Regions from separate parts of the Kitasatospora sp. NPDC088742 genome, predicted to be linked through region 3. Evidence: riboswitches for the same ligand, from Rfam matches in the RefSeq annotation. Region 3 holds a riboswitch; each other region holds the start of a gene.
What was found. A riboswitch is a leader RNA that binds a small molecule or an ion and turns the genes downstream of it on or off. The one in region 3 is predicted to bind cyclic di-AMP.
Positions count from the first base shown of each region.

Region 1: linked by a shared signal. The riboswitch ahead of ACZ6ZR_RS35910 (transglycosylase family protein) and the one ahead of ACZ6ZR_RS03560 (glycoside hydrolase family 16 protein) in region 3 are both predicted to bind cyclic di-AMP.
Region 2: linked by a shared signal. The riboswitch ahead of ACZ6ZR_RS00660 (hypothetical protein) and the one ahead of ACZ6ZR_RS03560 (glycoside hydrolase family 16 protein) in region 3 are both predicted to bind cyclic di-AMP.

Region 1 covers NZ_JBVJLD010000072.1:31,133-35,061, reverse strand. Annotated here, with positions in the region: gene ACZ6ZR_RS35915 (hypothetical protein) at 97-300, opposite strand; gene ACZ6ZR_RS35910 (transglycosylase family protein) at 383-1,522, opposite strand; cyclic di-AMP (ydaO/yuaA leader) riboswitch at 1,509-1,709, opposite strand; gene ACZ6ZR_RS35905 (hypothetical protein) at 1,901-3,929, shown strand, end outside.
Region 2 covers NZ_JBVJLD010000001.1:156,686-160,614, reverse strand. Annotated here, with positions in the region: gene ACZ6ZR_RS00665 (cupredoxin domain-containing protein) at 1-224, opposite strand, end outside; gene ACZ6ZR_RS00660 (hypothetical protein) at 409-1,515, opposite strand; cyclic di-AMP (ydaO/yuaA leader) riboswitch at 1,519-1,651, opposite strand; gene ACZ6ZR_RS00655 (GNAT family N-acetyltransferase) at 1,854-2,288, opposite strand; gene ACZ6ZR_RS00650 (HAD family hydrolase) at 2,300-2,935, opposite strand; gene ACZ6ZR_RS00645 (NAD-dependent epimerase/dehydratase family protein) at 2,917-3,915, opposite strand; gene ACZ6ZR_RS00640 (aminotransferase family protein) at 3,929-3,929, opposite strand, start outside.
Region 3 covers NZ_JBVJLD010000002.1:305,390-309,318, forward strand. Annotated here, with positions in the region: gene ACZ6ZR_RS03555 (hypothetical protein) at 68-535, shown strand; gene ACZ6ZR_RS03560 (glycoside hydrolase family 16 protein) at 558-1,763, opposite strand; cyclic di-AMP (ydaO/yuaA leader) riboswitch at 1,769-1,937, opposite strand; gene ACZ6ZR_RS03565 (esterase/lipase family protein) at 2,074-3,312, opposite strand; gene ACZ6ZR_RS03570 (guanyl-specific ribonuclease) at 3,515-3,910, shown strand.

The DNA.
Region 1 (3,929 bases), on a different contig from region 3:
CACTGGGCGTCCGTCAGATCTCCCCGAGCCATGGATCAAGATCATCGCATGACCTTGATCCACTTCTGAAACAGGCCCTAGTGCCGTGCCCGGCCCTCAGCCGTCCTGGACGACACCGCCCCTGGGCTCGGTGAGCCGGCTCTCGTCGGCGGCGTCGCCGGTGCGGGCCTCGGTGCGGTGCGAGCGCGCGAGGTAGTCACGGAGGATCAGCTCGACGGCGTCCTGCGGGTTCCTGGTGCCGGCGAGGAGCATCAGCTCGATCGCGAAGTCGGCTTCCAGGGAGACGGTGACCTTGGCCATGGCGGCAGGATACGGCTCCGCCCCCGGAGCCGACCAGGTCTCCGGGGGCGGTGCTTCGGGCCGTCGGATCAGCACACCGTCGTCAGACGCGGCCCGCGAAGTCGGGGGCCCAGTTGGCGATGGTCTCGGTCTTCACGCCGGCGCGGGGGTTGGCCGCCTCGACGTACTTGCCGCCGCCCAGGTAGATGGCGACGTGGTAGACGCCGGAGTTGGCGCCGTTGTTGGACCAGAACAGCAGGTCGCCCGCCTGGAGGTTGTCCAGCGAGACCCGGGTGGCCGCGTCGGCCTGGTCGTTGGCCACGCGGGGCAGGGAGATCCCGGCCTGGCGGAAGGCCGCCTGGGTCAGGCCGGAGCAGTCCCAGCCGCCGTTGCTGCTGCCGCCGTAGACGTAGGCCTGACCGACCTTGGAGAGCGCGAAGTTGAGCGCCGCGGCCTTGGATCCGGTGGCGACGGTCGTGGTCTGCTCGGTGGCGGACTTCTTCGCCTTGGTGCTGGTGGTCGACGAACCCGACTGCGGGGCGGCCGACTTGGGGGCCGGAGCCGGCGCCGGGGTGGCCACCGCGACGTTGCCCAGGACCAGCTGCTGGCCCGGGTAGATCATGTCCGGGCCCTCGGGGAGCTGCCCCTTGTTGAGCTCGTAGAGCTTCTCCCAGCCGCCCTCGACGTTCTGCTGCTGGGCGATGGTGGAGAGCCAGTCCCCGGCCATCACGGTGTAGCTCTTGGCCGAGGCGGAGGAGGTGGCCGGGGCAGCCGCGGGCTGCTCGACGGGGGCCTGCGGGGCTGCGGCCCGCGGGGCCGCGGTGGTGGCCGAGGAGGTGTCGACCTGGGCGGCGGCGCCGCCCTTGGTCAGGCCCGCCTTGACGGAGCAGACCGGCCAGGCGCCGGGGCCCTGGGAGGCGAGCACCTTCTCGGCGATCGCGATCTGCTGCGCCTTGGTGGCCTGGTTGGCCTGCGCCGCGTACTGCTTGCCGCCGAACTCGGCCCAGGTGCTGGAAGTGAACTGCAGGCCGCCGTAGAAGCCGTTGCCGGTGTTGATCGACCAGTCGTTGGTGGACTCGCAGGCGGCGACCTTGTCCCAGGTGGAGACGGAGGCGGCCGAGGCGGAGCCGGCGGTGAGGGTCGGGATGGTGAGGCCGATGCCCACGACGCCGGTGGCGGCGATGAGTCGGCGGGCACGCTTGGAAGTGGTGCTGGACAGCACGAAGACGCGTTCCTCTCCCACGCCTGCGAGGTGAGCTGTCGGATTCGGGCTGGAGTTGCCCGGCCGTGCCTGAGCACGGCTTCACCCCAAGCCTGAAATCGGTCATATACGACCGAAGTCAGGCGACTTACCTGTGGTTCCCCCGCCCCTGCCGCGGTGCTGATGAGCTGCCGGCCCGTCCGGCGGCAGGATTCGGCGTTCCGGAGGGGCTGGGTCCGTGTGGTCACGAACAGGGCGTCACGTTAGGCAGAGTTAAGTTCAAACCGCAAACCCCTGTGACGGTGATCATGGTTTCTTTACCGACTCTTCATGAAGCGGAAGCTGTCGATCCGGAAGTCGATTTCGATCGATTCTGTTCAAATTCCTTGCGGTGAAAGGGATTTGCCTATGCTTCGGGTCATGCGGCACGCGAGAGGGCCCCAGCCGGGCCCGGCGGACAACGGATCGGCGAAGGTCAGCCGGCGGAAGCTCCTCATCGGCCTGGCGATCGGCACCGCCCTGGCGGCGGTCGGGGTGGAGGAGGTGGTCCGGCGCGCGGGCAGTACTCCTGACACCCCCTCGGCTGCCCCGCCGCCACCGCCGACGGAGACTCCGCATACGCACGGCGCCTCGCCGGCCGCCTCTGACATCCCGTCCGCCTCGGCCTCCGCCACACCGGGTGAGTCCCCCTCGGCCGCGCCCTCGCCCGCCGAGACGGTGCGGCCGCGGAACTGGTCCGACCCGGCGGGCTGGAGCGGCGGCGCCGCCCCCGGCCCCGGCGCGGCGGTGCGGATCACCGACCACGTGGTGCTGGACGGCGACGTGACGGTCGGTTCGCTCCTGGTCGAACCGTCAGGTTCGCTCACCTTTGCCCCGGATCGTCCGGTTTCACTCACCGCCCACGGCAACGTCGAGGTCCGCGGCGCGCTCACCCTCGCCCCGCAGTCCGCCGCCACCGTCCACGCCGTCCGCTTCCCCACGGTCGACGAGGGCCGCTTCCAGGGCGGCGGCATGGCCCTGGTGGCGAGCGACACCGGCCTCTGGGTCACCGGCTCCGGCCGGCTCCGCCTGGCGGGCGCCCAGCGCACGGCCTGGGTCCGCGCGGCCGGCCCGCTGAAGGCCGGTGACACCAGCATCCGGCTGGCCGCCGCCCCGGCCGGCTGGCAGGTCGGCGACGAGCTCGCCGTCACCCCCACCGGCACCCCCGACGCCGAGGGCTTCTCCGAGCGCTACGACCACCGCACCGTCGCCGCCGTCAGCGGATCCACCGTCAGCCTGGACGGCCCGCTCCGGTACGCCCACCCCAAGGTCACCACCGGCGGCGGGGTGAGCGTCGGCGCCGAGGTGCTCAACCTGACCCGCAACGTCCGGGTCGAGGGCACCGAGAAGGGCCGCGCGCACGTCCACATCACCAGCAACCAGCGCGCCGACGTCCGCTACGCCGCGCTGCGCTGGATGGGACCGCGCTCGGCGGGCAAGGAGAAGTGGGCCGGCAAGCCGGTCACCGAGCCGGTGCTCGGCCGGTACGGGCTGCACTTCCACATGCTCGGCGACACCGCCCGGGGCACCGTGGTGGAGGGCGTGGTGGTCCGCGACACCGGCAGCCACGCCTTCGTCCCGCACAACTGTCACGGCATCACCTTCCGCTCCTGCATCGCCCATCAGACCTGGGAGGACGCCTACTGGTGGGACGGCCCGCTGGACACCCGCACCCCGCAGGGCCCGTCCAACGACATCACCTACGACAGCTGCGTGGCCTCCCGCACCCGGTTCGACCCCAACCCGCGCGGCTACCGGCTGACCGGCTTCAGCCTCGGCGCGGGCAAGGGCGGGGTGGCCCGGGACTGCGTGGCGGTCGGCGTCCAGGGCGCCAACGGCGCCTCCGGCTACGAGTGGCCGGAGACCAGCGAGGGGGTGTGGACCTTCGAGCGCTGCCTGGCCCACAACAACCTGGAGAACGGCATCTTCGTCTGGCTGAACGCCGAATTCCACCACACCGTCGGCCAGTTCGTGGCCTACCACAACGGCGGCTGGGGCATCGAGCACGGCGCCTACCTGAACGACTTCGACTACAACGGCACCGTCCTGTACGGCAATGCGGCCGGCGGAGTGGCGATCCACGCCCTCGGCCGGGACAAGGGCACCGTCTTCGACGGCCTGCTGATCGACGCGGCCGGCCAGTCGGACTACGCCGTCTCCACCGCGCTGCACCAACTCCCGGGCGAGACGGTGCAGGTGACGCGCAGCAAGTTGACGGGCTACCGGAAGGCGGGCGTGGCGCTGCGCGCGGTGGACGGCGGGGCGCCGGAGGACATCGCCATCCTGGACTGCGAGTTCAGCGGCGCCGAGCTCTGGCTCGACCCGAAGCTGCCGGCCCCGAAGCGGGTGGTGCTCCGCAAGGCCGGGGCGGAGCAGGCCCAGGAGATCCACCTCTCGGGCGCCCCGACCC
Region 2 (3,929 bases), on a different contig from region 3:
AACTTGAAGTCGCGGATCACCACGGAGGCGGTCGTGGCGGGCGCGGAAGCACTCGCGGAAGCGGAAGCAGAGGCCGACGCGGAGGTGGAGGCCGACGCCGAAGCGGAGGCGGAACGGGACGCCGACGGGCTCGCCGAGGCGGAGGGGGTGGGCGTCGCGCTCGACCCGCCACCGCCGCCCTTGTCGTCCGAGCAGCCCGCCGCCCCGAGCAGGAGCACGGCCACGGCCGCGACCGTGGCGTACCGACGGGAACGGCCAAGGGCAGAGTGGGTCGGCATCGGATCGTCCTCCAGGTGTGACCGGCGTCGGGCCGCACCATCAGCGCACACCGACGGCCCTGACACACCGTCGCCCCGCCTGGGCGCCGCCGGGTTTCACCCGACCGGCGGCGGGCCCAGGGGGTCGAGGTCAGCCCTGGAACGCCGTGTTCAGGGTCTGCCAGAGGGGCTTGGTGGCGTAGGGCAGCATGTCCTCGGCGTAGTACCACCAGAAGTGGCCGCCGGCGTAGTAGGGCAGGTCGATCTTGAGGCCGTAGTAGTACGTCAGCATCGACCCGGCCGCCGCCTGGGTGGTGCCGGTGGCGGCGTCGGGCAGGCCGACCTCGCCGAAGCCGAGCTTGGCGTTCGGGTAGAGGGCGTGCAGCTGCTGGAAGTAGGAGGTCCAAGTGGCCGCGCTGGGACGGATGTTGTTGCACTGGCCCTCGTAGTAGCTGAGGGTCACGTAGTCCAGGCCGTTGCGCATGTCCTCCGGCACGTACTGCTTGGTGAAGGCGATCGGGTCGAGCTCGGTGGGGCCGTTGCCGCAGCCGATGTCGTAGTAGAGGGTCAGCGCGCTGCGCTTGCCGGCCGTCTCGACCTGGCGGTAGGCGTCGGTGATCTTGGTGGAGACGTCGGCGTAGCTGCCGAGCCAGTTGCCGTTGACCTCGTTGCCGATCTCCCAGAGGTCCACCTTGTCGCCGAAGGCCTTCAGGTACTGGGCGACGCGGTCGTGGTAGGCCTGGGCCGAGAAACTCTTCACGTACTCCGAGTCGAGGATCTCGCCCATGAGGTAGCTGACGGGCTGGAGTTGGTTGACCGCCGCGGTGTAGGAGCCCGGGCCCTCGGTCTCGTCGAAGACGAGACGGGTGGTCGGGGTACGGGCCAGGTGCCGCGAGGAGTCCACCAGCGCGGAGAGCTCCGAGACGTCGTCGGCGGTGACGCCGTACAGCCGGTCGGGCAGCGCGCGCATGCCGGCGGGCGCGGGCGTCGCACTCGGCGTGGGCGTGGGCGTGGCGCTCGGCGTGGGCGTGGCGCTCGGCGCGGGAGTCGGCGCGGGAGTCGGGCTGGGCTTGGGCGTCGCGGTCGGCGTCGGCGTCGGGCTCGGTGTGCGCGTCGGCTGGTAGCGCCAGTGGCCGGACTGCGTGGAGGTCCGGGCGGCCTGGGCGCCGGAGGCCTGGGTGCTGATCACGAACGGGAGGGCGAGCAGGCCGGCTGCGGCCGCCGCGCCGACCCGTACAGGGGTGGCAGAAAAGCGCATGGACAGGTTCCTCTGCGACGCCTGCGAGGTGAGCTGTCGGGTTCGGGCCGGAGGTACGGCCCGGCCGCGCTGTGGGAGCGGCTTCACCCCGAGCCTGCGGCCACCGCGGACGCACGTGCGCGGGCGGGGGGCAGCAGGCGGCTGACCTGGTTCCCCCGCTCCCGTCCGTGTCCGTGCTCGAGTGACCGCCGGCGGGTGGACGGGATTCGGCGTCCCACCGGCGGGGCCCGCGCGGAGCGGGCGACTCGGAGCAGGCTAGCAGCCGTCCCGGCACGGACAAGACGGTGAAGGACGCTGTAGCGCAGCTCACAGAGCCGCCCGCTCCGCGCGGCGAGGGGTCAGCTCGTCCAGTGCGGGGAGCGCAGGCCGGCCGGGGTGGAGCGGAAGCCGCAGGAGCGTTCGTAGAAGTCGACGTGCTCGGGGTCGTAGTCCACGTGCACCCAGTCGCAGCCGGCCCGGAAGGCCTCCTCGGTGACCTCGTCCACCAACCGCTTTCCGATGCCCAGGCGTTGGTACTCGGGGTGGACGGCGGTGTCCAGCACGAAGGCGTGCTTGCCGCCGTCCCACACCGCGTGCACGAAGCCGACCAGGCGGTCGGCGTCGAAGGCACCGATCCAGCTGAGGCTGTGCCGCTCCAGGCGGCTCGCCCACGGGGTGACGGTGAGCTCCTCGTCCGGGACCGCCGGCCCGTCCGGGCTGAACGCCCGTTCGTGCAGTGCGGACAGCTCCCTGTCGTCGACCCCGAACCGGACCTTCAACTCGACCTCGGTCACGCCGATTTCACCTATTTCCGCTCTGTACCGTCTTCCAGCAACCGGGCGATCCCCGCAGCGAGGGCCTCCGGTGTGTCCGCGAGCAGCGTACCGATTCCCAAGCGCTCCGCCGCGCCGGTGACTTCGGGGTTGTCGTCGATCAGGACAGCCCGCTCCAGGGTCCGGCCGCAGCGTTCGGCGACGGCGGCGAAGAACTCCGCGGTGGGCTTGACCCGCCCGACCCGCCAGGAGGAGGCGATCACGTCGAACTTGCCCAGGTGGCCGTGGGCGCCGTCCTTGACGGCGTCCCAGTGCTCGGCCTCGTTGTTGGCCAGCACGAGCAGCAAGTCGGGCCGGTGGCGGCGGAGTTCGGCGATGGCGGCGAAGGCACCCGGACGGGGGACCACGCAGTCCCGGTAGAGGGCGTCCAGCCACTGCGGGTCCACCCGCAGGCCGGCCGGTGCCCCGGCCGCCACCAGGGCGTCGGCCAGTACGTCGTGGACGTGGGCCAGGCCGACCTCGTAGGCGGCGTCCCTGGCGTCCAGTTCGGCCAACAGCCGTTCCGGGTCGGCATGGTGACGGTCCGCCAGCTGCTGGAGGAAGTCGGTCTCCTCGGTGACGTTGTTGAAGATGACGCCCCCGGCGTCCATCAGGATCGTGTCGGCCATACCCGCTCCACGTTCTCGCGCATCCAGTCGAGGTTGGCGGCCAGCCCGGCCGCGAGGTCGTACTTGGCGGCCCAGCCGGTGGTGCGGGTCAGCTTGGCCGGGTCGGCCTGGAGCTTCATGACCTCGCCGGGGCGGGGCGGTCCGTGCAGGATCTCGCTGCGGGAGCCGGTGAGTTCGACCACCAGGCGGGCGGTGTCGGTGACGCTGTGGTCGACACCGGTGCCGATGTTGTAGGCCTCGCCGGTGCCGGGGAGGCGGCCGAGGGCGAGGAAGGCCTCGACGGTGTCGGCCACGTAGGTGAGGTCGCGGGTCTGCTCGCCGGTGCCGTTGATGGTGATCGGTTCGCCGCGCAAGGCCTTGGCGAGGAAGAGCGGGACGGCGTCGTAGACGTGCCGGGGGCCGTAGCAGTTGAACGGCCGGACGATGGTCAGCGGGGTGCCGTAGGTGTGGGAGTAGGACCAGGCGAGCCGGTCGCAGGCCACCTTGGAGGCGGCGTACGGGGTGGCGGGCATCAGCGGGTGCTGCTCGGTGATGGCGTCGGGCTGGGTGCCGTAGACCTCGCTGGAGCTGGTGACCAGCAGGTGTTCGGGGCCGGTCAGCCGGGCGGCCTCCAGCACGTTGAGGGTGGAGCCGAGGTTGGTCTGCACGACGCTGGCGGGCTGGTCCAGCGAGGCCGGGACGTAGGCGTCCGCGGCCAGGTGGAACCAGGTGCTCGCCTCGATGCCGCTGAGCACGGTGACGGCCGAGGGCCCGGCCAGGTCCAGGTGGACCAGGCGGTGCAGGGCCGCGACGGCGGGGGCGGGGAGGTTGCGCAGGCGGTTGGTGACCTGGGTGCCGGAGACCCGGCGGACCACGGCGGTGACCTGGGCACCGAGGCCGATCAGGGCCTCGGTGAGGTGCGAGCCGACGAAGCCGTCGGCCCCGGTCACCAGGACCGGGCGGCCGGCCCAGTAGCGCTCGGCCGATTCGGTGGACGACATCAGTGGGGGTGCCT
Region 3 (3,929 bases):
CTGTCCTCCACGCTACGCCAATACATTCTGTACAGGGCGTGACACGGAGAGCGAACGGGAGTGGACCATGGGTGGACGGAAGCTGACGGCGGTACTCGCCGGGGCGGCGGCGCTGGTGCTGGCGGTGGCCGGGCCGGCGAGCGCACTGCCCTCGCGCTCGGACCTGGAGGTGGTCCGGCTGGACCCGGACGCGGCCCCGCCCGGAGGCACCACCACGGTGCACGGCTTCGTCGGCAACGGGGGCCCGGACCGGACGGGCTCCGCCTTCACGGTGCTCCTGGATGTGCCGGACGGCTTCACCTTCGTCGGCCCGGACTTCCCGACCACCTGCCACCGGACGGCCGACGGCCACCTCCTGAGCTGCTCCTTCGGCGCCGGACTCCCCCGCTACCGGACCGCCACGGTCCTCGCCCCCGTCCGGGTGAACGCCGACGTGCCCCCCGGCACGAAGGCCGAGGGGCACGTCAAGGTGATCAGCGCGGACGACACGAACCTCGCGAACAACTCCACGCCGTTCACGCTGTCCGTGGCCTGAGTTCCTAGTGCCGGGCACGGCACTAGCGGTAGACGCGGACCCAGTCCGCGGCGAAGTCGATCGGCGCGGTGCCGGCGGGCGCCGGGTGGTACTTCCCGGCGCCCACCGAGAGGTTGAGGATCAGGTAGGCCGACCAGTTCGTCCCGACACCCTGGTTGTCGGAGAAGACCTTGACCCCGTTGACGTACCAGTCGACGGAGTTCGCGCCGTAGTACGTGCCGACGGTGACCCACTTGTCGTGGCCGAGGACGGCGGCGTCGGCGTGGTACTTCTGGGCCGGCTTGACGTGGTTGGTCAGCTCCAGCAGGGCGGCGTTGTCCGGGTGGTACTCGAAGCTGTCGATCTCCCCGTTGCCGTCCTTCCAGGTCCACAGCGCGGGCCAGGCACCGGCCTCGGAGGGCAGCTGGACGCGGGCCTCGGCGTAGTCGCCGGTCCGCACCTGGAAGCCCTGCGAGGAGTACTCGGTGGTGAGCAGCCCGGTCTCCCAGGCCTGCTTGCCGTTCTCCAGGGTGTGCGCGGAGGGCTTGGCGGTGAAGGTGGCCACACCGTTCGCGACCGAGACGCCGGACGGGTTCAGCCAGTCCAGCTTGTTGTCGTCCGGGTTGTGGGTGCCGTAACGGTAGCTGCTGCTGCGGTCGCTGACCCACTTGCTGCCGAGCGCGACGGGCGCGTCGAACTCCTCCGACCAGGTCAGCGCCTTGCCCGGGACGGGCGACCCGCCGGGGATGGGGGTCGGCGTGGGCGTCGGAGTGGGGGTGGGGGTCGGCGTGGGAGTCGGTGTCGGGGTGGGCGTGGGAGTCGGTGTCGGGGTCACCGAGCCGCCGCCGACGACCAGTTGACGGGACGGCAGGTTGTGCCAGCCCCCGTTCTGGTCCTGCCAGAAGCCGAACTGGGTGTACGTCCCGGCCGGCAGCGCCCGGGCACCGCTGGTGAAGGTCACCCCGCCCGGGCAGATCCGCACGTTGCTCGCGTTGCCGGGGAAGTCGAGGTTGCGCCCGGCGGTGTCCCGGACGCCGACACCCAGGGTCTTGGCGGTGAAGCAGGAGCCGGAGTGCACGGTCAGGCTGGCCCGGCCGGCCACGTCGGCGGCGAGCGTGCCCGGGCCGAGCCGGTCCTGGGTGACGACGGTCACGGCCTCGGCCTGGCCGGCCAGCGGGGCGGCGGCGACCAGCGGGACAGCCACCAGGGCCGCCGCGCCGAGGCGCGCCGGGGTGAGGGAGATACGCATGGGCAGGGTCCTCTTTCGGCGCCTGCGAGGTGAGCTGTCGGGTTCGGGCATGAGGGAACGCCCGGCCGCCTGTGGTGCGGCTTCACCCCGAGTGCCCCGGCGCCGGACAGGCGGGCAGGGGTCACGGACTGACCTGGTTCCCCCGCTCCTGCCCGTACTCGATGTGGTCGAGTGACCGTCGACGGGCAGGCAGGACTCGGCGCCCCGGCGACGGCGTCCGCAGCTGCACGAACTCCATGCAGGCTAGGCAGCTACCCCGCCGCGCGACAACGAGACCTCGCTCACAGGCAACGGCCGCGGCCGCCCCGCGTCAGGCCAGCCAGGCGCCGACCTGGGCGGCGGCGGCCGGGGCCCAGCCGAGTTCGAGGTGGTTGAGGTCGGCAAGCAGCTTCGTGCCGCCGACCGTTCGGATGCCGGTGGTGTCCAGGGCGCTGGCGGTGAAGACGATGCCGTCGCTCGGGCCGCGGTTCTCGTTGAGCAGGCCGGGGAGGTCGGCGGAGCCGCCGGCCAGCAGGTAGGCCGGGACGGTGGCGGGGGTGCCGGCCTGCTGGAGCGGGGCGATCAGCGAGCCCGCGTCGATCGCGGCCTGGATGCCCTGGCCGGAGGTGTAGAAGCCCTGGCCGCCGTAGTAGGTGGTCCACCAGTCCTGGGTGAGCTGGTCCACGCCGTACCTGCCGTCCCAGCGGGCCAGCAGCTGGCGCTGGCCGGGGAAGCAGTCGGAGCCGTTGACCGGCAGCACACCGAGGCAGGGCTGGGAGGTGTAGGTGCCGTAGCAGGTCATCCAGAGGTGCGGGGAGGGCGCGTCGGCCGTGCCGCCGCAGGCGGGCCAAGTGGCCAGCGAGAAGCTCCAGCCGTGCGCGTAGACGTAGTCGAGGCCGCCGTTCGGGCCGCCGAGGGTGACCAGGCGGCGGACGTCACCGGGGTAGGCCCGCCCCCAGGAGGGCCGGACCGAGGAGACCCAACTCCGGGCCGCCACCTCGCCCTTGCTCCAACTCACCAGGTCGACCTGCCCCACCCCGAGGCGGTCCCGGATCACCGCGATCGCGTCCCCGACGGCCTGAGCCTGCATCAGGTTGTCACCGTGCCTGTGGGCGAAGCCGATCGCGAAGACCCGGTGCCCGGCGGCGGCCAGCTGCTGCGCCAGGCCGGTCGAAGGGCAGTTCGCCGCACCGCAGTTGCCGCTCTCGCCGGGGTTGGCCCAGGCCCGGTCCGCGTTGTCGTTGGCCCCGTGCACCAGGAGCACGGCGGACTTGGCGCCGGTGTTCCAGCCGGCCGCCGAGTACAGCAGGAAGCGGGCCGAGGAGGGGCGCTTCACCCCGCCGAAGTACGTGACCCGCGCGCCGTCCTGGTCGCCCCGGCCGTCGGCGGGGAACTGCTCGGCGCGGAAGCCGGTGGTGGTGTCGTACCAACGCTCCACCGCGGCCCAGCCGTTGCCGGGGGCGGAGTAGGCCGCCTCCAGCTTCAGGTAGGCGGGGGGCGCGGCGACGGCCGGACCGATTCCCAGGGCCAGTGCGGCGCAGCTGAGCAGCAGGACGAGGAGTCGTCTCACAGGGGGGCTCCGTCGGGTCGGAGGAGAGGTCCGGCCACGGTAGGCGCACCGGTACCGCTCCCCCATGTGACGGTCACACACCCACCACGTCCGCAGCATGTCGGCAATCCACAAGTCACCTGGATTCACGGCGAGTTACCCGCTGATGAAGTGTTTCCGCAGCACTTCCTCCGGGACCTGACAAACCCTCAGACTGAGGGACATGCGAATCACTCTACGCGCGTTGAAGACCCGTGCCGCCTCCGTCGCCGCCGTCGGTCTCCTCACCCTCGCCCCCACAGCCGTGTTCGCCACCGACGCCTCCGCCGCCGTCAGCGGGAGCATCTGCTACACCGCCCTCCCGCCCGAGGGCCGCACCACCATCAAGCTGATCGACCAGGGCGGCCCGTTCCCGTACAGCCAGGACGGCGTCGTCTTCCAGAACCGCGAGGGCATCCTCCCGAAGCAGACCGCCACCTACTACCACGAGTACACCGTGAAGACCCCGGGCTCCTCCACCCGCGGCGCCCGCCGCATCATCACCGGCAAGGTCTTCCACGAGGACTACTACACCGCGGACCACTACGCGACCTTCTACAAGGTCAACTTCGGCTGCTGACACCCCCGTTCACCCCCCG